Puniceicoccus vermicola: one gene and its partner. The protein of the gene in region 1 interacts with the protein of each later gene in a pairwise test. Links are inferred from orthologs where the notes say so. Each region holds a gene or a part of one and is shown in the gene's direction. Other genes may lie near its edges. The genes, in order: H5P30_RS01545 and ruvA.

Region 1 (15,460 bases):
TCGAGCCGCAAGCAGAGATCGATATCCTCAAACCCATTACGGTAATCGGCATCGAAACCTCCCATGGATTCGAATAACTCTTTGCGAATGAGGCAACAGGCCGCGGTGACCGCCCGAAACGAACGCATTCCGGTCTTCGGGATCGAACGATAGTTCTGACCCCAATGTTCGGGGATTCCCCACGGCGCAAAGACAATGCCCGCATGATCGATCCTGCCGGTATGAGCATTTAATTGCACATTTCCGACCATCCCGGATCGATCGTCCAAGCAATCGATCATGGGCTCGATCCATCCCGGTCGCAGGACCAGATCGTTGTTGAGAAAGGCCAGAATTGGGGCCTTGGCCTCTGCCGCTCCCCGATTGTTTGATCCAGCGAAGCCGAGGTTTTCCTCATTCAGCAAGACCCTTACCTCAGGACGGTCCAGTTCGCGCAGGAACTCCCGGGTGCCATCGGTGCTGCCGTCATCCACTAGGATGACCTCGTAAGGAATTTCCCTCAGGGTTTGCGCCAGCTCGTCGAGAAACGTGCGCGTCAGGTCGAGCCGATTGTAGAGTGCGGTGATAATCGAAACCGCTGGAGCCTCTGCCCGACTATTCACGCGCCCCTCGCCCTCGGCAATCCCCTCCCCGACCGGATCAATCCTGAATCAGGGCTCGGAGGTAATCCGCATAACTGGTCTTCCCCAAAGCAGTGGCAAGCTCTTCCAGCTGAGGCTCATTGATCCATCCATTGCGGAAAGCAATTTCCTCAATGCAGGCGATCTTCAGGCCCTGCCGTTGCTCAATCACCTGCACGAAGGAAGCCGCCGCATGCAGACTGTCATGAGTTCCGGTGTCGAGCCAAGCGGTGCCACGGCCCATCACTTCGACGCGCAAACGCTCTTCTTCCAGATAGAGTCGGTTGAGGTCCGTAATCTCCAGCTCGCCACGCGCGCTCGGCTTGAGCGAACGAGCCATCTTGCAGACATCCCCTTCGTAAAAATAAATTCCCGGGACGGCAAAACGGGACTTCGGTTTCTCCGGTTTCTCTTCGAGGCTGACCACTCGGCCCGAATCGTCGAACTCGACGACCCCGTAGGCCTTGGGGTTGGAAACCTCGTATGCGAAAATGACCGACTCGTCGGAATCGGCTGCGTTGCGAATCGCGGAAGTGAAATTGCCTCCGTAGAAAAGGTTGTCACCGAGAACGAGCGCCGCCGGGGCACCGTCGAGAAACTTCTCCCCGATCAAAAAGGCTTGAGCGAGCCCCTCCGGCCGAGGTTGCTCTTCGTAGGAAAAACTCATCCCGAGACCCGAACCGTCGCCGAGGAGTTTACGAAAGAGCGGAAGATCTTCCGGAGTGGAGATGATCAACACCTCCCGAATCCCGGCGAGCATCAAAGCCGACAGAGGGTAATAGACCATCGGCTTGTCGTAGACAGGCATGAGCTGCTTGCTGACCGCACGGGTTAGCGGAAAGAGACGAGTGCCCGATCCCCCAGCGAGAATGATGCCTTTGCGTTGCTTTTGGGTAGTCATAAAGTGGTTAGAATTGTCCCTGGAACCCGCGGCGGCAAACGTTTTTAACACCCCCCCTTTTTGAAAGGAATGGACTTCCTCCAGCCTGTTTGACAGCTCTCGCCCGAGAACGCATCCTGTCGCCATGAAATACCGCACCCTCGGATCCACCGGTTTAGAAGTTTCAGTCATCGGCGTAGGCACTTGGCAATTCGGAGGAGAATGGGGCCGCACCTACTCGGAGAGCGACGCAAGCAAGATTTTCGCCGCCGCCCGGGACAGTGGGATCAATCTCATCGACACGGCCGAGTGCTACGGCGATCACCTCTCCGAGTCACTGATCGGAGCCTCGGTCGCTGAGAATCGCGAAGATTGGATCATCGCCACCAAGTTCGGTCATCATTTTAAGAAAAACTTCGACCGCAACCAAGTCATCGACCCCGAATCCGTGGTCAAACAGCTAGAGGACTCCCTCCGCGCCCTCCGCACCGACTATGTCGACCTCTATCAATTCCACTCTTTGGATGACCAAGCCTTCGCCACCGAAGGCCTCTGGGAAGCGTTGGCCAAGGAAAAGGAGAAGGGCAAAATCCGCCACCTCGGCACCTCGATCGGCAGCAACACGAACTCCCACCAGGTGAAGGCCTCTCCCGATGTCGGGTCGGAGGTGATTCAGGTCGTTTACAATCGGCTCGATCGCGCCCCCGAATCGGAAGTTCTCCCAACCTGTCAGGAAGAGAATCTCGGTGTGCTGGCCCGGGTGCCGCTCGCCAGCGGTTATCTCAGTGGCAAATATAAGCCCGGCGCTCAGTTTCCCTCCAACGACGTGCGCAATGCCTGGCACACTGACAATTTTCGGGACTCGCGATTGAGGGAGGTCGAAAAGATCCAACGCGAGGAAGTTCCGGAGGGCACGGATATGGCCCAATGGGCCCTGGCTTGGTGCCTGAAGAATCCAGCCGTCACCTCGGTCATCCCGGGTTGTAAAGACGCCGACCAGACCCGGAAGAACGCTGCGGCGGCGGATTTGCTCGAATAAGAGCCAGCAGACCGCGGCCCTCGCCCAGGCCTATTCGCTCAGCTCTGGTCCGCGGCCCAAACGGCCGCACCGATGATACCGGCCTTGTTCTTGGCCGTGGCGTGGCGGAGTTCGCAGCGGGTCTTGATCAAGTCTTTCACTTCCGGAAATTTCTTTGCGCCCCCACCTCCGACGATAATCATCCGAGGCCAGTAAAGATCCTCCAAGTGCTTCAGATATTCTTCGAACCGCTTGGCCCACTCTTCATTACTCAGGCCGTCGCGCTCCTTCGCGGTTCCGGAAACGTAATCTTCCGCCTCCCGCTTCCGACCGAAAAACATACGACCCATCTCCGTGTTTTGAACCAGCTTTCCGTCCGTAAAGAGAGCCGACCCCAGGCCGGTTCCAATCGTCAGCAAGATCACCGATCCGTCGACTCCCTGGCCGGCCCCGAAACGCACCTCAGCCACTCCAGCGGAATCGGCATCGTTCAGACCCCGAACCGGACGCTGAAGACGTTCGGAAAGGGCCTCCTCCAATGAGAACCCAATCCAATCCTGGTGAAGATTCTGCGCGGTCAAAACCTTTCCATCACGGACGACCCCGGGGAACCCTACCCCCACCGGCGAGATATCGCCAAAGGTTTCCAAAACCTCTCCGCAGGCATCGATGATCGCACTCGGCGTCGCCGGACGAGGGGTATCGATTCTTTGGCGCTTGGTGATTAAGCTTCCATCATCCGTATCGACCACTGCTGCTTTGATGCGAGAACCACCGATATCAATTCCAATTGCCTTCATAATTCAGAGATTTTGCGAGGGGTCGGTATCCAATGTGAATTCCCCATACCTTACCAGTGGTTTTTTTCGTTCTTTTTCGATTTTTCTGGGAAATCATCCGACCTTTGAGGGAGCACAGTCGCTTTGACAGAATGACTTTTCCAGCGGAAACTCCTCTCTCTACTCGCCCTTCGATGCCGGAGGGCAACTCACTATGTGGACGATCATCTTCTTTCTCTGGTTTCTCTCTCAACTCGCTGGTTTTGGCGCCCTTATCCATCTACTCCTTTCGCGCAAACGCACGACCTCCCTGGTTCTCTGGGCCTTGTGGCTCCTGATCTTTCCAGCCTTGGGGATTCCACTCTACCTGACCATCGGCTCAGACCGAATTCGCCGCCGTTCGATCCCTTCCCATCCCCCGGGAGAGCACCTGGAAGACCCCAATGCGCCATTAGGCTCTCCCGAGATCGCTCCGCTCCTGCAGAACGTCTCCCACCTATCGGGAAACACCCTGACTCGTGCCAGCGGTCTCAAACTTCTTCCCGATACCACGACCTACTACCCCCATCTTCTGGAATCCATCGATAAGGCCGAGAAGTTCGTTCACATCCAGACCTACGTATTTCGGATGGACTCCGCGGGCGACCGCCTCCTCGAAGCCCTCTGCCGCGCCGCAAAACGCGGGGTCGAGGTTCGCCTTCTGGTCGATGAAATCGGTTCCGCTTCGACCCGAACCCGCTATTTCAAACCCCTCATCCAGGCGGGTGGCCAGTTCAGCTGGTGCATGACCGTGCAGCCCTTCCGAAACCGCTATTTCCTGAATCTGCGCAATCACCGGAAGATCCAGGTTATCGACGGCAAGATCGCCTACGTCGGAGGGATGAACTTCGGGGTCGAATACGAAGGCAAGGACTCTGAAGTCGGTCCTTGGCGCGATATGCAAATGTCGGTTCGGGGGCCCGTCGTCGACGCCCTGCAAACCGTCTTCGCCACCGACTGGTCCTTCGCTACCGAGGAATGGCTGGCCGATCGCCACTACACGGGATTCTCCAACGACGACGCCAATATTCCGGTCACCGTCGTCAACAGCGGCCCAGACGAGCCAGACCGTTCTTTCCTCAAGACCTTTATTTTCACCTGCAATCACGCCAAGGAGAGGCTCGATGTCTTTACCCCCTACTTCGGTCCGGAAGAATCCGTCATCCTTGCCATGCAGCTGGCCGCACGCCGCGGAGTCCGCGTCCGGATGCTCATCCCCACCCCGAACGAACATCAATACATGGTCGATATTGGCCGGGCTCACTACGAACAACTCATGGAGGACGGGGTCGAGGTCTACGAATACCACGAAGCCGTTCACCACGGCAAAGTCTACATCATCGACGACAATCTATTCGTCCTCGGCTCGACCAATCTCGACGCTCGTTCGCTCCGAATCAACTTCGAGACCACCCTCCTGATTGAGGATAGGGATACCGTCGCCCAGCTCGACAAACATTACGAAGTCTTCTTCGAACGGGCCGAACGCATCGAACTTGAAAAATTCCGCAACCAACCGCTCACCGATAAATTAAAGCAAGGCATCTCCCGACTCTTTGTGCCGATCCTATGAAATTCCGCCTTCTCAGCTTCAACGTCCAAAATCGGCGGACCGAACGCACCGCCCACCTTCGCAGCCGCATGGCGGAGATCGCCGATCTCATCCTCGCGCAAAAGCCCGACGCCGTCTGCCTCCAAGAGGTTCTCCCCGAAGCCTACCCCTACCTCCTCGAACGAATCGCTCCGAAGGACGCGGTCTTCTATCCCCGTGAAGACGGCACCCATACCGGCGAAGGGGTGCCCATTATGCTTCTCGGCGATTGCTTCTCCGTTTTCCACTCGGATCGGTTCTGGCTCTCCCCCACGCCGGATGAACCCTCGATCGGCTGGAAGGCCCGCTGCCATCGGCTGGCCGGAGTCCTCGGCCTCCACCCGAACCAAGATCCGGAGACCCGTGTCTGGCTCATCAATCTTCATCTCGACCACAAGAGCCGGGAGTCCCGGGCGCGCAGCCTCGAACTGCTGGAACAACGGCTTGAGACCTACGACCGCAATCCCGACGACCACATTCTCCTTTGCGGCGATTTCAACATGAGACCGCGCAACCCTCTTTTTCAGGAACTCCTTTCCGGCCCCCCGGGTTTCAAGGACGCTTCCCGTAAAGAAGGAAAACCGGACCGCAGCCAAACCTTCCACGGCTGGAGCCCTCTTCGCCTCGGCCGCGGACGCCTCGACTACTGCTTCCACACCCCCGAACTGCATTGCCAGGAATACCACGTCATTCCCGCCGCCATCGACGGGCGCCGGCTCTCCGATCACAACCTCATTCTGACTGAGTTCGAATCCACTCGCTCGGCCGGATGAGCGAGGAGCCCGGATTGAAGGTTTGAAAGGTGAAGATTTGGCTTTCGAGCCGATCACACGCGAATCGAGAGCTGGAAGCTCTCGCTACTCTGGGCTCTCCCCGAACTCGCATTATACCGAATTTAGGAAGTTTTGATAGTTATGGCGGGATGGGAAATGAGTCTGAGCAAGGCGGCCCAATTGGAGGCGGGTCTGCGACCCGTGCCAATTGGGCTAACGCTGCTCGGGCTCATTTCCCGCCCGTCCCAGGGGGATGCGTCCAGAATCGAAGGTCGCGGCGTTGCAGGGATCGGAGCGTATCTCGATACTAATCAGATCCCTGCGCCTTGCGCTGCTTCGATTCTGCGCTGCACCATAACGGTCAAACCTTACTAAATTCGGTATTACTTGAGTCGTGCGATTCCCACGATAGGGCCCAAATTCCCACCGGCCTACCGACTCACCGACCCACCGACTCACCGACCCACCGACTCACCGCATTCGCGGAAATCCCTGGCCTTGGGATTTGCAGGGAAGGTGGAATGCCGTTTGGCTCTCTTTCCGTGGCGAGAAAATCAAATGGAAAACTTTGGGCGGAATTCGTCCGCAGCGGAGGAACGGCGAAAAACCGGGCCTCCACTCCGGAACGGGTCGACCGACGTCCGATGGACGGCATCATTCTCGGAGTCGATCCCAGTCTACGCGGGACGGGGATCGCTGTGATCGAAACCAAGGGACGCCAGGCGACCCTGCTTCACTCCGAGGTTTTTCGATTTCCGCCGTCTTACAAAACGGAGGGATGCATTGGCGAGATATCCCGGCGCCTCGATAAGATTCTTCAGGATTTCCCCATCAAAGTTGCTGCCGTCGAAGAGGCCATCTACGTCCAGAATTATCGGACCGCACTGGTTCTGGGAGCCGCCCGCGGATCGGCGATCGCTGCCATGGTCCTTCGCGGGGTTGAAATTAACGAATATCCCCCGCTCCGCATCAAACAAGCCGTGGTGGGCTACGGTCGAGCGAGTAAGGAGCAATTGCGCAGCACTCTTGTGCAGATGGTCGCTGGCGCGACCGAGAAAATCTCCCTCGACGAGTCCGATGCGACCGCGGTCGCCATGTGCCACTGGTTCACGACCAAACGGCCCCACATCACCTCCTGACAGTCACTCTCCTCCATTCTGCTCGCTCATGTCCTCCTCTCAGTATGACAGCCTCGTAATCGGTGGGGGATTCGGAGGACTCTCGGCCGCCTGTCGCATCGCTGCAGCCGGGAAATCGGTGCGCCTCCTCGAGAAAAATTCCCACCTCGGTGGGAAATGCGATTATTTTGAGCGGGACGGGTTTCGTTTCGATCTGGGTCCCTCGGTCCTGACCCTCCCCTTCGTCCTCGATGATTTATTTCAATCTGTCGGTCGCGACCGCCGGGACTATCTAGAGATCGAACCGGTGGAACCGGGCTGCAGTTATTTCTTTTCCGACGGATCCCGATTCGATGCCCCCGGGACAATGGACGACTTTGAATCAGCGATTGCCGAGAGCTTTCCCGATGAGATCGACGGATTTCGACGATTCAGAGCCTACATTACGCGCCTTTGGGAAGTCAGCGGACCCGCTTTCCTTTTCAACCCGCCGGGCCTCCCGGCTCTTCGTTCGATCCCTTGGGCGAAAGCCCTCCGAGCCCTCCCCGATTTCCTTCCCGGTCGAATGGAACCCCGGTTGCGGAAATATTTTCGAGATCCTCGCCTCATCCAATTGTTTTCCCGCTTTGCCACCTACAACGGCTCAGATCCACACCAAACCCCGGCCATCTTCAATGTGGTTGCCTACGCCGAGCTGGCCTTTGGCTCTTGGCGATGCCGCGGCGGCATGTACGCCTTGGTCCAGGCGCTCGAAAAACTCGCCGGTGAACTCGGAGTGGGAATCGAAACCAACGCCGAGGTCGACCGAGTTTCTTTCGATTCTCAAGGACGGGTAACAGGAGTCTCACTGTCCGACGGAGAGATGCTCCAGTCCCCCTCCGTCATTTGCAATCAGGACACCCTCCAAAGCCGGACAGGCCCCCTCTTGGCCGATCACCCCGCCCACTCCCAACAGGCCCGGCGCACCGCGCGCAAGGAGGCTTCCAGCAGTGGATTTGTCATCTTGATGGCCCTGCAAAACCGTCACCCCGATCTAGCCTGTCACAACGTGTTTTTCCCGGGAGACTACCGCGAGGAATTTCATGCCCTGTTCACCGAGCCCCGACCTCTTCCCGATCCGACTCTCTACCTTTCGCGCCCCTCGGCCACCGAGCCCCATCTCGCCCCGGAGGGCAAGGAGGGATGGTTCGTCCTCGTCAACGCCCCGAGCCTACAGAAGTTTCAAAATTGGGAAAACGACGCCTACGCCAGTCGAGTCATCGAACAGCTCCTCCAGCGCTATCCGATCGACCCTGAGGAAATCGAATGGTCGCACTACCACGGCCCGACCTTTTATCAGGAATCCTACCGCGCCTGGAATGGATCTCTCTACGGGATGAGTTCCAATACTCAGCGACAAGCCTTCCTTCGCTCCCCGAATCGTGACCGCCGTTGCCCGGGTTTGTTTTATGCGGGAGGATCTGCCCATCCCGGAGGAGGAATTCCCCTCGCCCTCTTAAGTGGCAACTTCGCAGCGGACGCCTGCCTCTCATTTCTCGACCCATGAAGTGGCTGTCGGTTCTCCTCCTCAGCTCCTTTTTCTCCATCACCATCCTCGCAGCGGGTTCATCGGTAACCCCACCTGAGAGCGACTCCACAAGTCGCCCTCCGAAGCACATTCCCAGCAATGCACCCGATCAGGGGAACCTCCCGGAAGAAGAGGATCATGGACTCCTTCGGGGAGACCAATACGACTATCTCGACCATGCCAAAAACTCCGTCTACCTGACATTCGCCGAGAACCTCCAGATCCTCGACAGTTTTCTGTCGGACGGAACCCTCATTGAAGACGAGACCTTCCACAACCGAATCCGGCTGATGCCCTACCTCGTCTACCAAGAGAGCGACTCATCTGACTACCAATTCAAACTGGATTACTACGCCTCCATTCGCCTGCGACGCCTGGAGAAACGATTGAGCCTGATCATCGACACCGGTGACCTCGCACCTCTCCCCAATACCCAGCCCAACGAAGAGGACAACGACCCGCAAATCGGCCTGCAGAAAAGGATCCTCAAAGGCACGTCAGTCAAAGTCGGGGGAAAGGTCCGCTGGCCCCCTGTCGGGTACGTAATCGGCACCTGGTCCCAAGGTTTCCAGCCGATAGACTGGCAGATGATCCCCAAATACAGTGTCTTTTACCAGACAGATGAGGACGGATTTGGCACTGGAGGCAACTTTCTGCTCGGCCGCTGGTGGGACCCGATCATGCTCAAAAGTGACACTGGATTTCGTATTACGGAAGCCACGACTGGTATCGAATGGGCATCCTCCGTCACCTTGGCACATGTCTGGCGATTGATCGAACCCACAGATCGCCGCCCACTCGTCTCTGCCCGGTCCTACAATGAGGGTATCGACCTGATCTATCGTATCTCCGGCCACATCAGCGGACATAAGACGATTGATGAGCATCGCGTCATCGCCAACTATCGCCACCCCCTTCGGAAAAATTGGCTCTTTTTCTTTGTGAGTCCCGAATTATTCTGGCAACGCGAGAACAATTGGGCACCCGAGTTCCGCCTCCGGGTCGGAATTGATGCACTCTTCTGGGGCGTCACTCGGTAACGGAGAGCAAAACCTCTCGTCCCGAAGCTCGCGCCTCACGCGGGATTCACCGTCTCCGAGCAGCTCTCCCGCAAGCTCTATGCGATCCGGTAGAACCTCCTAAACCAGAAGTGGAACCTCTCCAGTGGGTTCCTCAACGATGGGTTTGTCTGCGGTGGGATTCAGCGGATAGCGGAAGAGACGCCCTTCGTAATTCCGGAGAACAATCTCATCCTCCGTCACCTTCTCGACATAGTCGGGATTGATCGGAATTTTCCCTCCACCACCGGGAGCGTCGATGACAAATTGAGGGATCGCATAGCCAGTCGTGTTTCCACGAAGGGCCCGAATGATCTCCACCCCTTTCTCCACCGAAGTGCGGAAGTGGGAGCTTCCCGTGATGAGGTCGCACTGGTACAAGTAGTACGGTCTGACGCGCATCATCAACAACCGGTGGATCAGCGAGCGATAAATCTCGGGGTTGTCGTTCACTCCATTCAGCAGAACCGATTGATTCCCGATCGGAGTTCCGGAGAAGGAGAGGCGCTGGCAGGCTTGATAAAGCTCTTCCGTACATTCCTTCGGATGATTGACGTGGATACTCATCCAGATCGGCCCATGCTTCTTGAGCACCTCACAGAACTTGTCATTGATCCGCTGTGGAAGAAAAACCGGGATACGACTGCCGATACGGATGAACTCCACATGCGGAATCGCCCGCAAACGACCAAGAAGGTAATCTAGCTTCGTATCGTTTAGAAGCAGTGGGTCTCCTCCACTGAGCAAGACGTCCCGTACTTCCGGGTGATTCTCAATATACTCGAGCCCCGCTTCGAAGCTCGGGTGAAAATTGTAATCCTGGGCATTGGAGACGAGGCGACTCCGCGTGCAGTAGCGGCAATACGAAGCGCAACGATCCGTCACCAAAAACAGAACCCGATCCGGATAACGGTGGACCAGACCTTCGACCGGCATAGTGGACTCCTCCCCGACCGGATCGAGAAGCTCTTCGGGTGCGGTGCGCGTTTCGCCGGCACGCGGGATCATCTGGAGCCGAACGGGGCAGTTCGGATCTTTCGGATCGATTAAGTTAAAAAAGTAAGGGGTGATGGCGAGAGAGAGCTTGAATTCGGCAAACCGAGTACCCGCTTTCTCTTCGGGGGTGAGGTCGATATACTTCTCGAGCTGCTCTACCGAAGTGATCCGGTTCTGCAGCTGCCAGCGCCAACTCTTCCACTTTTCCTCTGGGACGTCGGACCAGTAGCCCTGGCCCTTGTACCAATTATCACGGCGATCGTCTGGATACATAAAAATTCTTTCTAACTTTCAGTTGGGAAACTAAAGAGAGTACGGGGGTTCACCTGAAAGTCAAAGGGGTGAACGTTTTCCCTCTTTTGCTCTATTTCGGAGACAAATCTCTGTGAAGCACAAATCCCACGAGAATCCGCAGGTTTTTTCTTTGCGCCCGACACTTCAACCGATCACAAAGACAAATATGGAATACGAACCAGCGGTTTTTGCCCTCGAGGACGGAAGCTGTTTTTACGGCGTTGCTTTCGGCGCCAAGAAAACAGTGGTCGGTGAGGCCGTCTTTAATACGAGCATGACGGGCTATCAGGAAATCCTCACGGATCCCTCCTACTTCAGCCAAATCGTCACGATGACAGCTCCCCAAATTGGCAATTACGGGGTCAATATCGACGACATTGAGTCAGCCCACCCGCAAGCCAGCGGTTTCGTGGTCCGCGAAATTAGCCCGGTCGCCAGCAACTGGCGCTCGACCCAGAGCCTCCCCGACTACCTGAACGAGAATGGCATCCCTGGGATCAGCGGGGTCGACACCCGCGCCATCACCAAGAAGCTGCGCACTTCCGGCGCCATGAAAAGCTGCCTTTCAACGGAAGGCATTTCCGGCGAAGAAGCCGTAAAGCGCGCCCGCGAATGGGCTGGCCTCGTAGGAGTCGACTTCGTCAAGGACGTTACTCGCAAAGAAGAAACACTTTTTGAGGGGACCGCCGAAAGCTGCACCCCGTTTACCGTCATTGGCACCCATCTCGGCAAGATTCGGGAACCGCGGAAGCGTTTCCGGATCGCCGCCATCGACTACGGCTCCAAAGACTCGATGCTCAAGCATCTCTATGACCATGGGTTTGACGTCACAGTCTTCCCTGCAACTTGCTCGGCCGAGGAGATCGAAGCCTTCAATCCCGATGGCGTGTTCCTAACCAACGGCCCCGGAGACCCCGCAGCGGTCACCTACGCCCACGAAACGGTTCGGAGCCTCATTGATCAATATCCGGTCTTCGGGATCTGCTTTGGTCACCAAGTGATCACCCATGCCATCGGAGGGAAAACCTTTAAGCTGAAGTTTGGTCACCGCGGCGGAAATCAGCCGGTCAAAAATCTGGAGACGGGCCAAGTCGTCATCACGGCCCAGAACCATGGATTTGCCTCCGAACCCGATTCCATCGCAGATCGGGCCATCGTGAGTGAAATCAATCTCAACGATAAGACGGTCGCCGGACTCCGATTGAAGGATCGCCCGGTCTTCTCCGTCCAATACCATCCCGAAGCAGGCCCCGGCCCGAATGACGGGACGGGGAACTTCGAGAAGTTTTACCAAATGGTAGCAGCTTTCGCCCAAGAGGGCGAAAGCTGAGAAAAATTAATAGTCGCGCAGCGTGATCAGGCCCCAGAGGAGGGTCACGCTGTCACCACTGTAGTTATCGCGAGTGGTGACTTCATCGACGGACACTCCGGCGGTGGTGAGCGAAGGATGCTTAAAGGTACCTTGCTCCGACTTTACGATTCCGAAGAAGTTATAATTATCGTTCGGCTCGAGCATATTTTCACGCTGAGCGGTAGTCGGTCCGGTATTGCATCCGGATAAGGCAACTAAGCAGAAGGCAGACAACAACAGGGCGATTTTTTTCATCCCGACCAGAATCGACAGCTGTCTGAAGTTTGGCAATGAAATTTTGGCATTTTGCCGGAACGGCAAACGAAAGCGGGCAAAACTTTACCCGATAGGATCTACTGACGAATCATCTTGGCCTTGAGGATCACTTTGCCGGTCCCTTTGTCGGAATGGAGCAACTCCTCCCCTACCACGCGAAGGATGGTTTCTCCGTTCTCTTCGGAAAACCATTCCTTCATCAGCCGCTCAGTATTCAAATCCACGTCGTAGGGCACCCAATCCAGCGACTCCTCACGAAGATATCCCCGGTAGGTCACCGTCTCCCCCTGTTGAGTGACATCGGCAAAGAGGAGGCCGTTGCGAAAGTAGTTTTCCGACTCAATGAAGGTCATTTCGCCCCCAACTTCGAAAGCGGTAAGCCCCTTCAACACATCTCCGGACTTCCAATACTCGGCCGCGAGCGGAAAGGTCCGGATCACTTCGCCACTGGAGTTCTCGACTGAGACTTCCCCTCTCCAAGCTCCCAAATACTGATCCAAATACTCCCGAACGTCTTTCTCGGTCGGCCCGGCTGCCAATACGATGAGGACCGTTGCCAGAAAGGAGAATGAAATTGCGAAGAACCGACTCATCTTGCCTCGCAGACAATCAAGCTGCCCCGATCGGGTCAATCAAACCTCTACGGAGTGAGAGATGTCCTCTCTGGATCAGACGTGCAGAGCAGCGCCACGGCGCGCGTCCACCTCGACGGTGGCCATACCGCAGATCCCCGCGGCCTTGAGACCCGCTTTGCCATCCTCGAAGACAAGGCACCGCAAGGGATCGACTCCGAGCTGCTCCGCAGCCAAGAGGAAACAGTCGGGAGCGGGCTTGCCTCGAGTGACATCTTCGGCGGCCACGATCACGTCGACCATCGAGATCAACCCTGTGACTTCCAAGGATTTCTCGACTGCAAAGCGTGCACTCCCCGAAGCGACCGCTGTCGGAATCCCACGGTCACGAGCCTCCTTGAGGTGCTCGACCACATCGGAAAAAGCTTTCAGGTCATGAATTTTCCGGTGGTAGAACTCTTCTTTGTGCTCTCCTACATTCTCGGCGAGCAGCTTTCCCGGAAAGCGAGCGTTCAGCTCTTCGACGACCTGCAGGAGTGATTTTCCTGCCGAATCATAAAAATAATCCTCCGGAATATCCCAATCCGCGCCAGCTTGTCGCAATCCATAGTTCCAGGCTTCGAGGTGCAAAGGCATCGAATCGATGAGAGTTCCATCACAATCGAAGATGTAGGCATCGAAGCGGCCTGGCGGAAGAGTTAATGACATACGAGAACAGAGAGCATGGTTTGCGCCAGCGTCAAAACGAAATCATTTTCTTTTCCAAATCGTCACAATTGGAGCAAAAGGACAAAAACCCGAATCGTGGATTCTAAGAAGACCCATTCTGGATGACTCCTCCCCTTCCTGACCCATGCTTCGCACCAACTCTTCCGACCCTGCAAACTCACTCACAAAATCAACTTTCCTCCGCTTCCAACATCTTCATAGTGGAGGCTGTCATGGCCGGAACTCAAAAAACAGAAACGGACCCAAAGAAACGGCTACGCCGCACCCACCGGGCGATCCGCGGCCAGCACCGCGAGGAGAGAACGGAAGACTACGTCGAATCGGTCTACCGAATGGAGCGCAATGAAGAACCCGTTCGCGTCGTCGACCTGCAAAAGATTTTCGCCGTCTCCCACGTCACGGTCATCCGTGCTCTTGAAAAATTGAGTGAACAAGGCTTTCTCGAACGCAGTGAAAGCGGGATATCCCTTACGGATAAGGGTCGCGAGCTCGGCGCCTGGTGCTACGAGAGACATCGGCTTGTCGAATCGTTTCTCGTCTCCCTCGGGGTCTCGAAAAATACCGCTTCCAACGATGCCGAAGGCATCGAGCACCACCTGAGTCCGGAAACACTCTCCGCGATGAAGGAACACCTCAACGAACGATAGCCCCCCGGCCGGTTTTGCGGGAGTAGTTCGCCGTAAATTGATCTCCCGGAGATCGAGAATCCAGAATTTGCGATTTCCGACAGGCTCGATGGACCCAGTCCCACCTACGAAGCCGAAGCGACTCGCAGCGCTTTGACTTGCGCCTTTTCGGAGAGAGGCCGACCGGGGAAACAGACCCTCGCCACGGCCTCTTCGAAGTCATTGGCACCGCGGAGGATGCCAATTTCGAGGCGAAGAAAATAGATCGGAAGGCCGAAATCGATCTGCGAGCCGATCCGCACTGCGTCCTTTTCGGTAGTCACCAGAAAATCGACTCCGATTTCCTTCGCCTGCTCTCCGATCGACAGCAGCTCACGATCCGTAAACCAATGATGATCGAGGAAGCGGCGGTTGTAGCGAATCGTGGCCCCGTTATCACGGAGAAAAGCTTCAAACCCCTCGGGCACGGCGATCCCACTGAAGGCTCCGACCCGTGCACCCTTTAACTTCTCGACCGGGAACTTTTCGTTCAGATCGAGACTCTGCAGGTGGGTGGGCCGGTGCGAGCACTCAATGATTTCCACCTCAGGATGGTGTTTATGAATAAACCCTTCGAGCTCCTCGGAGGGCGAACCGTCCGACTTGGTCAAAAATACATACGATGCCCGCTTTAAATGGCTCACGGGCTCGCGGAGAATTCCTCGGGGCAGCAGCCGCCGGTTACCAAAAGGATTGGTCTTATCGACGAGGACCAGATTCATACTTCCCTTGAGAGGGAGATACTGCAGACCATCGTCGAGGATCAAGGTGTCACACCCAAAACGACGAATGGCATACGCGCCCGCTTTGACCCGGTTTTTATCGACCAGCACGTGGACGCCGGGAAGATTTCGAGCGAGCATGTAGGGCTCATCCCCTGCTTCCTCGGGGCCCATCAATACCTTTTCCCCGTCGCTGACGATCCGCGGAGGGGGCTCGGAGACGTGCGTAACCGCCCGCCACCACTTCTTATAAAAAGGCTCCTTCTTGCTCTTATATCCTCGGCTGAGGATGGCGACCTTTCGCCCCTGCTCGTGGAGACTGCGGGCAAACTTTTCCACCACCGGTGTTTTACCGGTTCCCCCGACCGTCAAATTCCCGACTACGACCACCAAACACCCGAGCGGACGATTG
Region 2 (15,573 bases), on another replicon or contig:
AGGTCTTCACCATCTCAACCAAATCCCCTTTTTCGAGATCATCGGCATTTTCGAGGGCTTCCAGAAGGAGATTGTTCAATCCATAGAGCGGAGCCCGGACATCGTGCGAGAGGATGGAGAGAAAGCGTTGCTGATTCTCGATCACCCGTGACAGCTTCCGGTTGGCCGCACGAATATCGTCCTTGGCAAATTTAAGGGAGACCTGGCTCTTTACCCGGGCCAGCACCTCGGGGATTTGAATCGGCTTCGTGATGTAGTCTACCCCTCCAGCGGTAAACCCCTGAAGGATGTCTTCCTTTTGGGTTTTGGCCGTCACGAAGATGACCTCGAGATCGGGCGCCAGTTTCGACTCCTTCAGTCGGCGACAGACCTCATATCCGTCCATTTCTGGCATCATCACGTCGAGAAGGACCAAGTCGGGTGGCGACTCCTCGATCAATTCCAACGCTTCCGGTCCCGAGCTCGCGAGAGCGACATCATACCCGTTCTTGAACAGAGCATTTCCCAGAAGCTGCAAATTCCGGGGCTGATCGTCCACTAAGAGAATCACTGGCTTCCGGCCAAAGGCCAAATCCTTTTTCATCGGACAACCCCCTCTTTCGGCGAATCCATGGACGACTCCGCCTTTAACCGAATCTCCTCAATCACAGAGGGAAACAGCTCCATCGACTCTTTTAGTTTGCTCACATCAAATAGACTGATCCAATGCTGGAGCTTTTCGGCGTAAATGACCAGCTCAGGTGAACCGAATTCTTGTCCATCCTGAACCATGTGATTTGCGGCCTGAAGAATGGGCTCGATCCGGAAGCGCTTGCGCAAGCGGTCCCATTCCGAGAGGTATTCCACCTCCAGTTTTTGGACAAGCTCCGCGAGTCGGTCCGGGTCAGACGAAGCCGATCGCTCCGACTGGGGCTCGTCGGCAACCTTTTTCACGGTCTCCGGTCCCTCCAGAGCCTTTTCTTCGTCTGGCTTGGATTTCACCCTCAGGAAGCGACTCAAGACGCTCCGCAATGTTCCTTGCGACACGGGCTTGACCAGAATATCATCGAATCTGGCCGTCTCCGAGATTTTCCGCGCTTTCGAGAGGTCCAAAGCCGTGCAGGCCACAATCGGTAGGCCGTCATACTCCTTCCTCTCGTGAATTCTCTCAGCGGTTTCCCCTCCAGACAGGCCAGGCATCAAAATATCGAGAAGAATCAGGTCTGGACGCGCCTCTTTCAATTTCTCCAGACACTCCTCTCCGTCGGCAGCTTCACGGACCTCAATCCCGAGCGTCCCCAAAGAGGCTACCAAAACTCGACGGTTCAATGGATTGTCGTCCACCACGAGAACCTTTCTCCCCGAGTAAACTTGCTCACTTTCCCTCTCCCCATTCCCAGAATTCGAGGCCGGCCTTAGAGTCTGAAGGACCGAAACCCCCTGCAGATCGACAACAAACGAACTGCCCCGCCCCAAAGCACTGCTCAAAGAGAGAGTTCCCTTCATCATCTTGACAAGCCGCGAGGTGATCGACAGCCCCAAGCCCGTCCCGCCGTAGACTTTCTGCTTCTGCCCACGAGACTGCTCAAAGGGCTCGAAAATATTCTTCTGGTCCTCCTTCTCGATGCCGATTCCGGTGTCCGAGACCTCGATCTTCAAATCGACACGATGCGGAGAAGACTCACTGGGAGCGCAGGATACCCGGAGTTCGACCCGGCCCTTATGAGTGAACTTCACGGCATTGCCCAACAGGTTGAAAATGATCTGCCGGATCCGAGCCTCATCGAGGACCAGCTGGGCAGGAATCTCCGGAGAGATCTCCGACTCCAAAGTGATCCCCTTCTCTTCGCAACGGACTTCGAAGATGTTCAACATATCCTGGATGAGGTCTCCCAGAGAGATCGGCTCATACTGCAGTGACATCTTCCCGGCTTCAATTTTCGAGAGGTCGAGCAGATCGTTGATCAGAGCCAGGAGAGTCTTGCCGCTGGAACGGATCGCCCGGAGAAACTCCACAAGCTCCGGATCGGTGATCTCCGCTTCGATCAACTCGGCAAATCCGAGAATCGCGTTCATCGGGGTGCGAATTTCATGAGACATATTCGCCAAAAACTCAGTTTTCGAGCGATTCGCCTGCGAAGCCTCTTCAGCCATTTCCTGGGCGTGGCGAATCGCCTCTCCCAGCTCGTGGTTGGTCTTCTCCGTTTCGTCCTTCGCCTCAATGAGGTCACGCTGCAGGCGAACGGTTTCCACCAAGCCAGCCAGCCCCGAGCCCACGATTTCCAAGAGGGAGATATCTCCCGCGGACCACTCACGACTTTCCTCCCGCATCTCGGCGCCCATGATTCCCCACCAGATATCCCGCAGATGAATCGGCACCAGCAACAGTGAGCGAACGCCTCGAGAACGCATATATTCCTGCTCTTCCGGAGAGCAATGATCCCGGATCACCGATACACTTTTGCCTGAGCGCAGATCCTCGGACCAGCGAATGGGTTCGATTAGATGCGATTGACGATTTTCCAGACCCAGATTCACCGAAGGAGCCTCTTCCCGCGTCCAGCAACAAACCTGATGGGTGTCGACACTCTCACCCTGCCGATCGATCCCGACCTTTTCCGATACACAGATTCGATCTGCCGCGAACACCGATGCGACCGAACTGATCGCTTCGCGAATCCCCGTCTCCATGTCAGAGGAGGTGATCAGCTCGACAAGAGCATTAGACGCCACCCGGAGGCGTTTATCACGCCGCTCGAGAGCCCGTGTCGCTTCATCCCGCCGACCCGCGTTGCGAACCACACAGAAATGAGCGTCCGTCTCCCCCCAGCGACCGTTTGTAATCTGCACCTCGGCCCGCATGATTCCATACTCCTTCTTGAGAAACTGAGCGGAGCAGAGGGGCAAATTTCCTGAGATCAGGTCGACAAAATTCTCCCGCACCAAGTCCCTCGCCCCTTCGGGAATGAGGTCGAGCAAACTGGTGCCGAGTATATCTTCACGCTCATAACCAAGCTCACTCCCGACGACATCGTTGATGTAAACGATCCCGTAATTGACATCGAGAATGAAGATCATCTCGTCAATTGAGTTAATCAAAGTGCTCAAATTTCGCTGACCGGCCCGATAAAATGATTCGGACTCGATCCGATCCAACGCACCCTGAGCCTGGATCTCCAACTGATCAATCGCCTCCATCACAACCTCTGGAGCATAGTTGCGCCCAAGCGAACCGACCCACACACAACCGGCGACTTCTCCGCTACGAATGATCTGCAACTCGGTCACGGACATGGGTCCACTAAGCTTTTTCCCCAGCAGCTTCTCTAATTCCGTTTCATCGTAATAAAAAAGAGAAGTCTGACCTTTTTCTCGACTGAGAGTCTGTAGAACATCCAGCTCCTTGGGTAGGTTCCGCGAAAAAATCCGGTGAAGGTTCGGTTCTCCGTCCTTTTTGGCAAACACTGCGGAAAACTCAAATTCCGAGAGGCGCACCAATCCATCGGCCAAAGCCTGGAGGATCCCATCCGATGAATAGACCTCTCCAAACCGGACCGAAACCTCTTTCTCAATCTCCAGAACGAGTTCGGCCATCTTCTGCTGCTCAATGATCGAATCCGCTCCGGCAAAACGGAGAGCCCGCCCGTTGTTATCTCGCTCGAAAATCTTCCCCCGGGATAGGATCCAGACCCAAGAACCATTCTTCTTCCTGAGTCGGAACTCTGCCGAATAGGAGTCCGATTCCCCCACCATGTGCTGATACAGCGACTCGTTCTTCTTGGAAATGTCCTCTGGGTGAGTGATCGCACCAATAAAATCCAACCCCAACTCCTGGTGAGGTTCGTCATAACCGAGGTGCGCCGCAAACCACTCGTGGTCGTAACTGAAGATGCCTTTATCGATGTCCCAATCCCAAAAACAAAGGCCCGTGCCCGCAAAAGCCCGGCCCAAGCGCTCGGCGTCCTCCTGGCGCGAAGCTGCCAGCATGCGACGACGCTCCACCTTAAGAGCGATAAAGACCAGCGCTCCCAGAATGGAGGCCAAGACCAGCCCCACCAGGAACAAGACCCGTGGGTCCGTCCAGCTGACCTCAGTAATTGCAGAAAAATTGGGCATAGCGCATCAAAGGGGACCAACCCTTTTGCGAAAGAAATGCTAGACGGTGGGCCCCCTCTGGCAATGCCAATAAAAACGCCCGCGTTTCCGCGGGCGTCAAAAGAGAGTAAATCGACCGCTTCGGCCGCTGACTCCACAAACCTTACTACTACGGAGTGAAGTAGTCAGACGTGGTGTCGATCGGGTCGGTCACCTGCGTGTCGTCTAGCTCAAACAGCTCGGGGGGAGTCGGACCAGGCTGAGGCTGGATAGTTGGAAAACGCCTTTCTACCGAAGTCCTGAAAGTCTCGCTGTAAGGGAGTTCCATGTCGTACATGAACTTGACGATCGCCAAAGTATCGTCCTCGGAGATAGCCCCATCATCATAAGCAGTCATGATTTGGTCGTAAGAGGTCTGAAGCTTGCGAGCCAAAGCCCTCTTCTCAGCTTCAGGGAGAATGTGTACCGAATTGGTTCCGAGCCGAGGAACTTCCATAGGCACACTGGGCGCTCCCTCTGGCGTAGTTACTTGCACTCCATCTTTGCCAACTTTGACCACTCGCCCGGATGGGAGATTCGCAAAATCTATGGATTCCTGGGTAACCGATGCCGAAAGAGCCCCGACAAGAACCATCGACATACCCTCAGTTTCTGTGTTCTGATCTTGTGTGGAGTTGACTGGTTTAACTTGCCCGTCCTGCGCGTGTGCGAGGCCGAATGAGGCGAGGAGTAGAGAACAAAAGAAAGTCGAAGTTAGAAGCTGTTTCATAGTCCTTAAGATTGTTTTCTTCAAAACCAATTCTGTCAACGCCCATTTTTCACCTCCTCAAGAGATGGCCAGCGTCGCGCGATTCTTTTACTATTTTATAAAATATCTCATTAAGGCACTTCCCAATTGATTTGGCTTTGATTTTCCCAGGGTATGGAGTTCACCTAATTCTAACGTGAAGGTCTATTTTCTCAAAAGACTCCTCTTGGTCATTCCCACTCTAATCGGAATCACCCTCGTTGTCTTTGCAATCACGCGATTTCTGCCCGGGGGTCCGGTCGAACAAGCCTTAATGCAAGGCCAGATGGCGGACGGGGAAACCTCTCGCACTTCAACGGAGGGCATTGGACTGGCTCCGGGCCAGATTGAACAGCTCGAATCCTACTATGGCTTCGATAAGCCTTGGTACGCAGCCTACGTCGAGTGGCTCGGCCAAGTGGTCCAGGGAGACTTGGGGCGATCCTACCGCTATCAGGTGCCAGTCACCTCCATGATTTTGGAGCGGATGCCGGTATCGGCCTATTATGGAGTCATCACCTTTATATTAACCTACTCGATTTGCGTCCCTCTCGGAATCCTGAAAGCGATCAAGCACCGCACTCATCTCGATGGATTTACCTCGATCGTCGTGTTCACGGGCTATGCCATCCCGGGCTATGTCCTCGCCGCCCTCCTCCTGGTTTTCTTTGCCTTTCAGCTCGAATGGTTTCCCACCGGGGGCTTTGTGAGCCCCGACTTTGCCCACCTCTCTTTCCCGGAGCAGGTCAAAGACTTGGTCAGCCACTCCGTCCTTCCCCTGGTCTGCTACATGATCGGGAGCTTCGCTTTTCTGACCCTGCTAATGAAAAATAGCCTCCTCGACAACCTTGCCGCCGACTACATGCGCACCGCGACCGCGAAAGGTCTCTCCTTCCGACGCAGTGTTTTCCGTCACGCCCTGCGAAACTCTCTAATTCCCATCGCGACCAATTTCGGCAACGCCCTCTCCATTTTTGTCGCGGGCTCGTTTCTCATTGAAAAGATCTTCTCCATCGATGGCATGGGACTCCTCGGCTACAATTCTCTAATGGAACGCGACTATCCAGTCGTCATGGGAATTCTTCTGATCTCCTCCATTCTTCTCCTGATCGGCAACATCCTCTCGGACATGCTCGTCGCGAGCGTCGACCCCCGGGTGCGATTCGACTAAACGATGAACCCGATCACCCAACGCCGCCTCGCCCGCTTCCGTGGTCTCCGCCGGGGATATTGGTCCTTCCTCATCCTCCTAGTCATCATCCTGGCTTCGGCCTTCGCGGAACTCTGGATCAACCACCGGGCTCTCCTCGTCTCCTACGAAGGCAAGCTGTACTTCCCCACCTATGGATCCGAGTTCACCGGGGAAACCTTCGGTGAATCCTATCTTTACGAAGCCGATTACCGAGCCTTGAAGGAAAAATTCTCTGAGCCCGGCAATCCGAACTGGGTCCTCATGCCGATTGTTCCTTACAGCGCCAACGAATCGGTCTATCGCGACGGATCCTACCCGCCCTACCCCCCTTCCTTTGAGCAGGAGCACTATCTGGGGACCGACCCGCTGGGCCGGGACGTCCTCGCCCGCCTCGTTTATGGCTTCCGCATTGCTCTCGGTTTCTCGCTGGCTCTCATGGCCTTCACCTACCTCTTGGCGATCGTTATCGGCTGCGCCATGGGCTACTTCGGTTCCTGGATCGACCTCTTCGGACAGCGGATCATGGAGATCTGGTCCAACATCCCGTTCCTCTACATCGTCATCATTCTTGCCTCGACCATCCCCCCGAATGTCAGGCCCAGCATTCGCATCGGCTCACTTCTCTTCGTCATGGTGATCTTCAACTGGGTCGGCATGGCCAGCTACATGCGAACCGCCTCTTTCCGCGAACGAGCCCGGGACTATATCGCCGCCGCCAGAGTCGTGGGAACCGGGCCGATGAAAATCATCTTTCGACACCTCCTGCCCAACACCCTCTCCATCGTCATTACCTTCATCCCCTTCACGGTCGCCTCCGGGATCACCTCCCTCACCGCTCTCGACTTTCTCGGTTTCGGAATCCCCCCACCCACCCCGAGCTGGGGAGAACTCCTCGAACAAGGCACCCAACGACTCGATGCCCCCTGGATCGTCACTTCCACCTTCTTCGCCATGGTCGTAGTCCTCATCCTCGTCACCTTCGTCGGCGAAGCCTTCCGCGAAGCCTTCGACCCCAAGAAATTTACCTACTACCGGTAAGGTCAGGAGAGAGCTTTCCCGCGGGCACGGAGTTGGTTTCTCTTCCAACGCGAATCGAGAGCAGGATGCTCTCGCTACCTTCTCCTCTCCATCGCAAAAGCCCTAACCGGTAACCCAACCAAAGTAGTGAGAGCTTCCAGCTCTCTCGCTTCATCCGCAAATCGAGAGCAGGATGCTCTCGCTACTTTCTCTTCTCCAACGCAAAAGCCCTACCCGGTAACCCTGCCAAAGTAGTGAGAGCTTCCAGCTCTCTCGCTTCATCCGCAAATCGAGAGCAGGATGCTCTCGCTACTTTCTCTTCTCCAACGCAAAAGCCCTACCCGGTAACCCTGCCAAAGTAGTGAGAGCTTCCAGCTCTCTCTCTTCCTACGCGAATCGAGAGCAAGATGCTCTCGCTACTCTCTCTTCTCCATCGCAAAGACCTACCCGGTGACACAACCAAAGTAGTGAGAGCTTCCAGCTCTCTCTCTTCCTACGCAAATCGAGAGCAGGGATGCTCTCGCTACTTTCTCCTCTCCAACGCAAAAGCCCTACCCGGTAACCCAGCCAAAGTAGTGAGAGCTTCCAGCTCTCTCATTCCAACGCAAATCGAGAGCAGGATGCTCTCGCTACTTTCTACCTTCCACCGCAAAAGACCTACCTCGGCAACCAGCCAAAGTAGTGAGAGCTTCCAGCTCTCTCCTTCTTCCTACGCAAATCGAGAGCAAGATGCTCTCGATACTCTCTCTCCATCGCAGATCAGGAGCCCGAGGAACTCGTGGCGATCTTCCCGAATGGGGGTTTGCACCTTCGGAGAAAGCACTCAAGATTCATCCCTATGCGATCTTCCAATCAACACCCGCATTTGGGGCTCCTGCTGGTTTTCCTCTTCGCGATCGTGATTTCTCTGGTGGGCTGTGGCCCTTCTTCCTCCGAATCGTCAACGGCGTCTGAATCGGCCGACGAAGACCTCATGAGTCCCGAGGAATACTACGCGGCCAATCCCGACTTCTTTCACTTCGCCACTCCGGAAGACTTGCCGAGCGGGCTGACTTGGGTCGACGGCATGGATCAGGAGGTCTTCGCCTCGCCCGACGCCAAGCGCGGCGGCACTCTCCGCTCCTTCATTCGCTCTTTCCCCCCGACCCTGCGGACCATCGGGCCGGATTCGAACAGCTCCTTTCGCTCCGTGCTGAAAGACGACAACATCATTTCGCTCACTGAACGCCATCCCGTTACCCGTAAATTTTTCGGGGCGATCGCCTCGGCATGGGCCGTATCCGCAGATAAGGAAACCGTCTACTTCAAGCTCCGACCGGAAGCCCGATTCTCGGACGGCGAAGCCGTGACCGCCGACGATTTCCTCTACCTCTTCTACTTCATGCAATCCCCCTACATCGTGGCACCTTGGTACAACGATTGGTACTCTCGTGAATACGCCGGGATCACCCGCTACGACGACCATACGATTGCCGTTCACCTCTCCTCGGCCAAGCCCGAGCCACTTGAATTCGCGAGTGTCGCTCCCACTCCTGCCCACTTTTACGGCACCCTCGGCCCGAGTTGGGTGCAAGACAACCAATGGACGTTTGAACCCACCACCGGCCCCTACGAGCTCCTTTCGAAAAACATCCGCCAAGGCCGTTCCATTCGCTTGACCCGGCTCAAAGATTGGTGGGCCGACGATCACAAGTTCTTCAAAAATCGATACAATCCGGACGCAAAGCACTACGAACTGATCCGGGACGTAAACATTGCTTGGGAGAAATTTAAGAAGGGCGACCTCGACATGTTCTCCCTCAATCTTCCCGAATACTGGTACGAGCGCTCCGAGGGAGTTCCCGAATTTGACCGCGGCCTCATCCGCAAAGCCATCTTCTACAATCAAGTGCCACGACCCAACACGGGGATCTGGATCAACACCGCATCGCCAGGCCTCGAGGATATCAACGTTCGCGAGGGGATCCAGTATTCGATGAACTTTGACCGCGTCATTGAGAAACACTTCCGCGGCGACTACACCCGCATGAACACAAGCTCGGATGGATACGGCGAGTTCACCAATCACGATATCCGGGCGCGGGAGTTCTCGATCGAGAAGGCAAGGGAGTCCTTTGCCAAAGCTGGCTACACCGAGCAGGGTCCCGACGGAATTCTTCGCAATCAGGAAGGGCAACGCCTGAGCTTCTCTCTCAACGTCGTCAAAGGTCCAGCGGTCGATATCGCTCAAATTCTGAAAGAGGAAGCCCGCAAGGCGGGTCTGGAAATCAACATCCTCGCCCTCGAGGGCACCTCTTCCTACAAACAGGTAATGGAGAAGCAGCACCAGCTCGCACTGATGGGCTGGAACATCGGTCTCCCTTATCCCCGCTACTGGGAAGGCTTTCATTCGGTGAACGCCAACAAGCCCCAGACCAATAACATTACCAATACCGCGAATCCGGAAATGGATGTGCTCATCGATCAATACCGGGACTCGACCGATATCGACGAGAAGCGGAAAATGGCCCTCCAGCTTGAGCAAATGGTCTACGACGAAGCGTCCTTCGTCCCCGGATACAAAGCTCCTTTCTATCGAGCCGCCTACTGGGCCTGGATCCGTTTTCCCGAGAGTTTCGACGTGCCCCTCAGTGAAGGGCCGGGACAGTACGGGCTCTTCTGGATCGATCTCGACGAAAAGAAAGAAATCCTCAAAGAACGCAAAGAGGATGGGTCCCGCCCTAACGACGTGCTCATCTTCGACGAGTGGAAAGACCCTTCCTAAACGCATCATGATTGTCTATCTTCAGGGCCAAGTGCTCCAATCCACTCCGCTCTTCGCGGTCATTCTCACCCATGGTGTCGGATACGGCGTTCACATTCCTCTACGGGTCTCGGAAAAACTCCCGCCCGTTGGCGGCGAAGCGAAGTTGCACATCCGCCAGGTCATCCGCGAGGACTCTTCGGATCTGTTCGGCTTTCTCGACGCCGCCGAACGCGACTTCTTCGATTTGTTGACCAAGGTCTCCGGTATCGGCCCCAAGACCGCCTTGACTCTCCTCAGCCGCGTGCCCGCCGACGCCCTCGCGGCAGGAATCGCCTCCAGCGATACGGTCATGCTCTCCAAATGCCCGGGCATTGGCAAAAAAACCGCCGAACGCATTGTCGTAGAGCTTCGCGATAAGGTCCCGTCTTTCGGAGTGCCCGGCACCGTCCCCGGCGCCAGCGCCGCCTCCGGCTCCAGCGAAACCGCCGAAGAAGCCGTGGCCGCTCTCGTCACCTTGGGCTTCAAACCGGCCGATGCCCGGAAGGCTGTCGAGCGCAGCTTGAAAACGGCTGGCGAAACTCCGACGACCGAGGACCTCGTCAAAATGGCCCTGCGCTAGGCAGACCGTATATGGATGCCAGCCCCTACTGCGAAGTAACCTGTCCGAGTTGCTTCGAGACGTTCTCGATCCCCGGACCGCCTCCCACCGAGGTCCCTACCGAGTGGGACTACGACTGCGAAGTCTGCTGCCGACCGATGACGATTCGATTTTACGAGGACGATGGGCAGGTTTTCGCCGAGGCGGAGTCGATCTAGACCCTCCGTCGAAGAGCGAAAAAGACCTAGCCTCCGATCGGCTGCCAGACGTCGACGGAGAACTCCCCCTTCATCGCCTCAGCGATCTGATCGAGAAACTTGTCCTTCGACATGCCTGAAGCCTTGATCGGTCCGAGCATCAACTCCTCCGTCTCTTTCATTTGGGAAGCCATATCGACCTTCCAAGCTCCGTCCTCCTTCACGAAAGAATAATCAATCGGATTCGGATTCCCGTTCACGAGGATCGCCCCGGAGGCGGTGTTCCCGTTGATCGTAATCTCGCCCATCTCAGTGACGGCGCTGGATTCCTCATAGCCACGGGCCATATCAACCAAGGTCTGCCCCCCACTGGCCGGAGCCTTACCGTCGGCAGCGCTGCGCACACTGAACACGGCCAAAATGACCGGCAACGGCTGCTCCAAAAGTGACTCTCGATCCGCAGATATGGAGATCTCGCGGACTTCCTCCACAAACTTTTGCGAATCCTCGCTCAACAGTTCGAATGCCTGTCCACCGTCCTTGGCGAGCATCAAATGATCAAATTCTTCGTAGGTTTCGCAAACCGCGGAGGTCTGAGCAAAGCCCACAATCGGGACGAGGAGCCAGAGCATTGCGAGGGCGGGCAGAGACTTTTTCATAAGAGAAGAATAATGAACCCATCGCTCTCGGGGCCAACAAAAATCAGCACCGCGTGCTCCGAATTTAAGCAATTCATACCCAATGGCTTCGATTATTCCCGCTAGATCGCCCTCTCGGCAGCCGACCTCGAAAAGATTAAAGTTTTACAAGAACGGGAATAGCCGCAACGTTTGGCGCATCTTATATGGCACATGAAGATGAGATTGATTTCACCAAGTTGGTGGACGCCTACTACCGGGCGCTCTACCGATTTGCGTTCAGTCTCAGCGGGAGCTCTCACGATGCTTCCGATCTCGTTCAGGAAACCTTCACCATATTTGCCCAAAAAGGCCACACGATCCGAGACGCCTCTAAGGTCAAAACCTGGCTTTTCACGACCCTTCATCGTCAATTTCTGCGCCAAATCCGTAAAAGCAAAAGAGAACAGCTTCACACCCCCGAAACCTTGGTGTCGCAGTCACCTTCAATCGAGTCCGATGCCGCCCGCGCCCTGGATGGAGATTCCGCCCTACAAGCCCTACTCAAAATCTCGGAGGTTTACCGAGTCCCCCTCACGCTTTACTATCTAAAACATTTCAATTATCGTGAGATCGGTGAGATCCTTGAGGTCCCGATCGGGACGGTCATGTCCCGACTGGCCCGAGGAAAATCCGAACTCAAGAACACTCTGCTCAAGCAGCAGACACCCACTAGACGATGACCCGCGACGAAGCCAAGTCCCTCTTGCAGGCCTGCACTCAGGATGAGGCCGCAACCTCCTCACCCGAGGTTGTGGAAGCCTTGGCTATGGCTGCCAACGACGCGGAACTGGCCGAGTGGTTTCGCCGTGAGAAGGAGTTTGATGAGGCATTTAGCTGTAGCCTGGATGAACTGGAGCCACCCGCCGATCTCCGTGACCAGCTACTGGATATTGCCTCGAAAACAACGGATGAAGATCAGGTTGTGGATGAAGAGAAAGATAAGGTGGTGCTCTTCCCCACCTTCCGCAATTTGGCTTCGCGCCAGTTTCTCCGAAATCTCGGCTCATTTGCCGCCGCGCTCGCCGTGGTCGCCTTTGTTTCCGTCATTTTGTTCGAACCTCGGGAAGCGACGGCCAACGCTAAAATGCCCGAATTTTATCAAACGGTTCGCAATGAAATAAGGGCGCACCAAGCCCCGGACTACATGCACGACAAGCCCCAGGAACTTCTCCAGTTCCTCCGGGATCGAAATGCGCCCACTCCCGCAACTCTCCCCAAGTCCGTCGATGCCATGAAACGAACCGGGGCTTCGATCCTTCAGGGTCGGGATAATGTGATCGGTGTTCTCTTCCTGGAGGACCTCAATGGAGATAAATTCCGCCTTTTCATCGTCGATATGGAAGTCCCCGACTCGGTGGCCCCCACACTTCCGAAAATGAAGATCAAAGAATTTGCCGAAGTTTCGGCGCTTACGTGGAAAAAAGACGGCAAAGTTCACGCCCTCGTCACCCACGGCTCGCCCTCCACTCTGGAGGCCCTGCGCGAATAAACCGAAGGCCCCCCAGGCTAAGAACTCCTACCCGATTCGTCGGGATGTCACCAACCGGTCCGGCCTCCTTGGGAATGGTTACGTTGGAACGGTGTTTTCTTTCCGGATTCCAAGAAGGTGAGAAGACTGAATCTCTGGAGACTCTCAGAGGACTCGTTTGAAATTCGATCGAGTGTCCGGTGCCTCCGGCTCTAAAGAGAAACTCTGCGGAGAAGGATATGCTCGTAGATAAGTTTTTTTCCAACAGGTGAGTTTTTAAACTAATTGTAAACTCGTGACATTCGGGAATAAATCCACGCCAGATCAGCTCATACTAAACGAATTCGCATCCACAAAGGATCGAATCGTTTAACTCTACCGAAAGCTAGCTCTATGCGAAATTCCCCTGCTTCCCATTGGCTCGGAATCACTCTCGCGGCTGTATCCAGCCTCGGCGTTCCCAGCCTCGTTCTCGGACACGGTTCGGTGGGAGACCCGATCAGTCGTCCCTATCGTATCTTCCTCGAGAATCCCGAAAATCCGAAAAGCGAAGTCTCTGCCGCCGCTATCGCGACCGCCGGCACCCAGGCATTCTACGATTGGCACGAAGTCAGTCTTCTCGTTCCCAATTACAACGGCAGTGATCTCGCCCCCTATCGGGCCATGATTCCCGATGGCACCCTCGCCGGTGCCGGAAGGGATAAATACGCAGGCCTCAACCTCACCCGTAGCGATTGGCCCGCAACTCCCGTCAATGCCGGGACCTACCCTGTGGTCTACGACGCTCACGTCCCTCACGATCCGAGCTACTTCCTCGCCTTTCTGACCAAGGAAGGGTGGAGCCCCGACCAACCCCTGAAGTGGGATGATCTCGTTCCTCTTGAGGGGCCAGAAAACTACGTCCGCGATGGCAACCTCTACCGCTTCGACGTAGAACTCCCACAGCGCACCGGCCACCACGTCCTCTATGTCATCTGGCAACGAATCGATCCCGCTGGCGAAGTATTCTTCTCCGCCAGCGACGTCGACTTTGGAGACGGGACCGGCTACGGAAATCCCGCCGATGGGAGCGGACGCTACCCCGAGTTTGACCTCGAATTCGGAGACGGTGAACTCAACGCCGACGTTACCTTCGCCGTCCAAAGCGATTGGGGCAGTGGATTCACCGGACAAGCAACCGTCACCAATACCGGCGACTTTCCCATCAACGACTGGGCTGTGGAATTCACCATTGGACACGAGATCAGCTCCGTCTGGGGCGGCACGATCGTCCAGTCCGAAGGCCTCACCTACACCGTTCAGAACGCCGACTGGAATCGAGACATCCCCGTCGGAGAGTCGGTGACATTCGGTTTCAACGCAGAGCCCGGAGGAATAGATCACCTCCACGCCCACATCGCCTCCATCTCTCTCGGAGGAGAAGTCACACCGACTCCTACTCCCGACCCGGATCCGGACCCCACTCCCGATCCTGACCCAGACCCAGATCCAACGCCGGATCCTGATCCCGATCCAACGCCGGACCCCGATCCTGACCCGACACCGGACCCTGACCCCGTTGATCAAGGCGACATCACCATCGACTTCCAGATCGTGGACGACTGGGGAAGTGGATACACCGCAGCCGTAACGTTGACCAACAACGGCACGGCTAACGTCGAAGACTGGACCCTCTCCTTCGATCTCGGAGTCGATCTAACAAACTTCTGGAACGCCGACGGCGGAACCCGGGCGGGCGACACGCTCACCTTCTCGAACGCTTCCTGGAACGGCACCATCGCCCCCGGCAACTCCGTGAACTTTGGCTTCCAAGCCAGTAGTAGCGACGACACCACTGCGGAAAACTTCGTTTTCAACGGACAATCCAGCGAAAACCCGAATCCTGATCCTGACCCAGATCCCACACCCGACCCGGATCCCGATCCAACGCCGGATCCCGATCCGGACCCAACCCCCGATCCAGACCCGACACCTACCGGCTCTCTTGAGGTCGCCGTCGGCTCTTCCTGGAACAGTGGTTTCAGCGCCGAAGCCAGTTTGATCGCCCCTCAGAACCTGACTGGCTGGGAAGTCACCTTCGACTTCCCCTATGGAATCGGATCGATCTGGAACGCCGAGATCGTCTCGCAGACCGGAAACACCTACACGGTCCGCAGCAAGAGCTACAACGCCGCCGTTCCTGCGGGTGGCACCATCAGCTTTGGCTTCAACGCCGCTTCAGGAGGCCCCTTGGCTGGTGAGACTCTCTATCCACAGAACGTCTCCCTCAACGGATCCCCTGTCGAAGGTGGCAATAACCCCGATCCTGACCCGGACCCAGACCCAGATCCCACCCTGCCCGATCCGACTCCCGATCCCGAGCCCGCTGAATACGGAGACGGCAAGCAGCAGACCGGCGACTACAACTACGCCGAGGCGATGCAGAAGAGCCTCTTCTTCTACGACGCCCAGCGTTCCGGAGATCTCCCTGAAGACTTCCGGGTCAGCTGGCGGGGGGACTCGGCCGTCAACGACGGTTCCGATGTCGGCCTCGATCTCTCCGGTGGATTCTACGATGCCGGCGATCACGTCAAGTTTGCCTTGCCCGGCGCTTTCAGCTTCACCCTTCTCGGATGGAGCGCCGCCGATCAGCGCAACTCTTGGATCGAGACCGGACAGCTTGATGAGCTCCTCGACCTGATCGAGTGGCAAGCCGACTATCTCATGCGCTCTCATATTCAGGACTCCAATGGAGAAACCCTCGAATTCTACGGTCAGGTTGGCAATGGCTCCATGGACCATTCCTACTGGGGCCCTCCCGAGGGCATGAACATG

What was found.
Region 2: the proteins of H5P30_RS01545 (region 1) and ruvA interact in binary tests that used the Escherichia coli proteins (3 or more experiments, as listed by UniProt). The link is inferred for Puniceicoccus vermicola from one-to-one orthologs.

The regions. Positions count from the first base shown.
Region 1 is NZ_JACHVA010000019.1:30,069-45,528, forward strand. What follows is about bases 5,256-8,040. They hold H5P30_RS01545 (crossover junction endodeoxyribonuclease RuvC), read left to right. Parts: upstream 5,256-6,242; coding sequence 6,243-6,839; downstream 6,840-8,040. Other genes in these bases: H5P30_RS01535 (endonuclease/exonuclease/phosphatase family protein), read left to right, coding at 5,256-5,700; H5P30_RS01540 (hypothetical protein), read left to right, coding at 5,842-6,075; H5P30_RS01550 (phytoene desaturase family protein), read left to right, coding at 6,868-8,040. Also shown: H5P30_RS01510 (glycosyltransferase), read right to left, coding at 1-602; glucose-1-phosphate thymidylyltransferase RfbA, read right to left, coding at 640-1,521; H5P30_RS01520 (aldo/keto reductase), read left to right, coding at 1,646-2,539; ppgK (polyphosphate--glucose phosphotransferase), read right to left, coding at 2,578-3,318; cls (cardiolipin synthase), read left to right, coding at 3,512-4,909; more of H5P30_RS01535, read left to right, coding at 4,906-5,255; more of H5P30_RS01550, read left to right, coding at 8,041-8,364; H5P30_RS01555 (hypothetical protein), read left to right, coding at 8,361-9,425; H5P30_RS01560 (KamA family radical SAM protein), read right to left, coding at 9,525-10,712; carA (glutamine-hydrolyzing carbamoyl-phosphate synthase small subunit), read left to right, coding at 10,900-12,063; H5P30_RS01570 (hypothetical protein), read right to left, coding at 12,070-12,375; H5P30_RS01575 (hypothetical protein), read right to left, coding at 12,438-12,953; H5P30_RS01580 (HAD family hydrolase), read right to left, coding at 13,029-13,640; H5P30_RS01585 (metal-dependent transcriptional regulator), read left to right, coding at 13,874-14,308; lpxK (tetraacyldisaccharide 4'-kinase), read right to left, coding at 14,413-15,460.
Region 2 is NZ_JACHVA010000016.1:4,775-20,347, forward strand. Bases 8,741-11,638 are described here. They hold ruvA (Holliday junction branch migration protein RuvA), read left to right. Parts: upstream 8,741-9,841; coding sequence 9,842-10,435; downstream 10,436-11,638. Other genes in these bases: H5P30_RS01030 (extracellular solute-binding protein), read left to right, coding at 8,741-9,834; H5P30_RS01040 (zinc ribbon domain-containing protein), read left to right, coding at 10,447-10,632; H5P30_RS01045 (hypothetical protein), read right to left, coding at 10,659-11,270; H5P30_RS01050 (RNA polymerase sigma factor), read left to right, coding at 11,456-11,638. Also shown: H5P30_RS01005 (hybrid sensor histidine kinase/response regulator), read right to left, coding at 1-583; H5P30_RS01010 (ATP-binding protein), read right to left, coding at 580-4,095; H5P30_RS01015 (hypothetical protein), read right to left, coding at 4,244-4,843; H5P30_RS01020 (ABC transporter permease subunit), read left to right, coding at 5,019-6,032; H5P30_RS01025 (ABC transporter permease), read left to right, coding at 6,036-7,091; more of H5P30_RS01030, read left to right, coding at 7,909-8,740; more of H5P30_RS01050, read left to right, coding at 11,639-11,971; H5P30_RS01055 (hypothetical protein), read left to right, coding at 11,968-12,780. UniProt on the Escherichia coli protein: The RuvA-RuvB-RuvC complex processes Holliday junction (HJ) DNA during genetic recombination and DNA repair.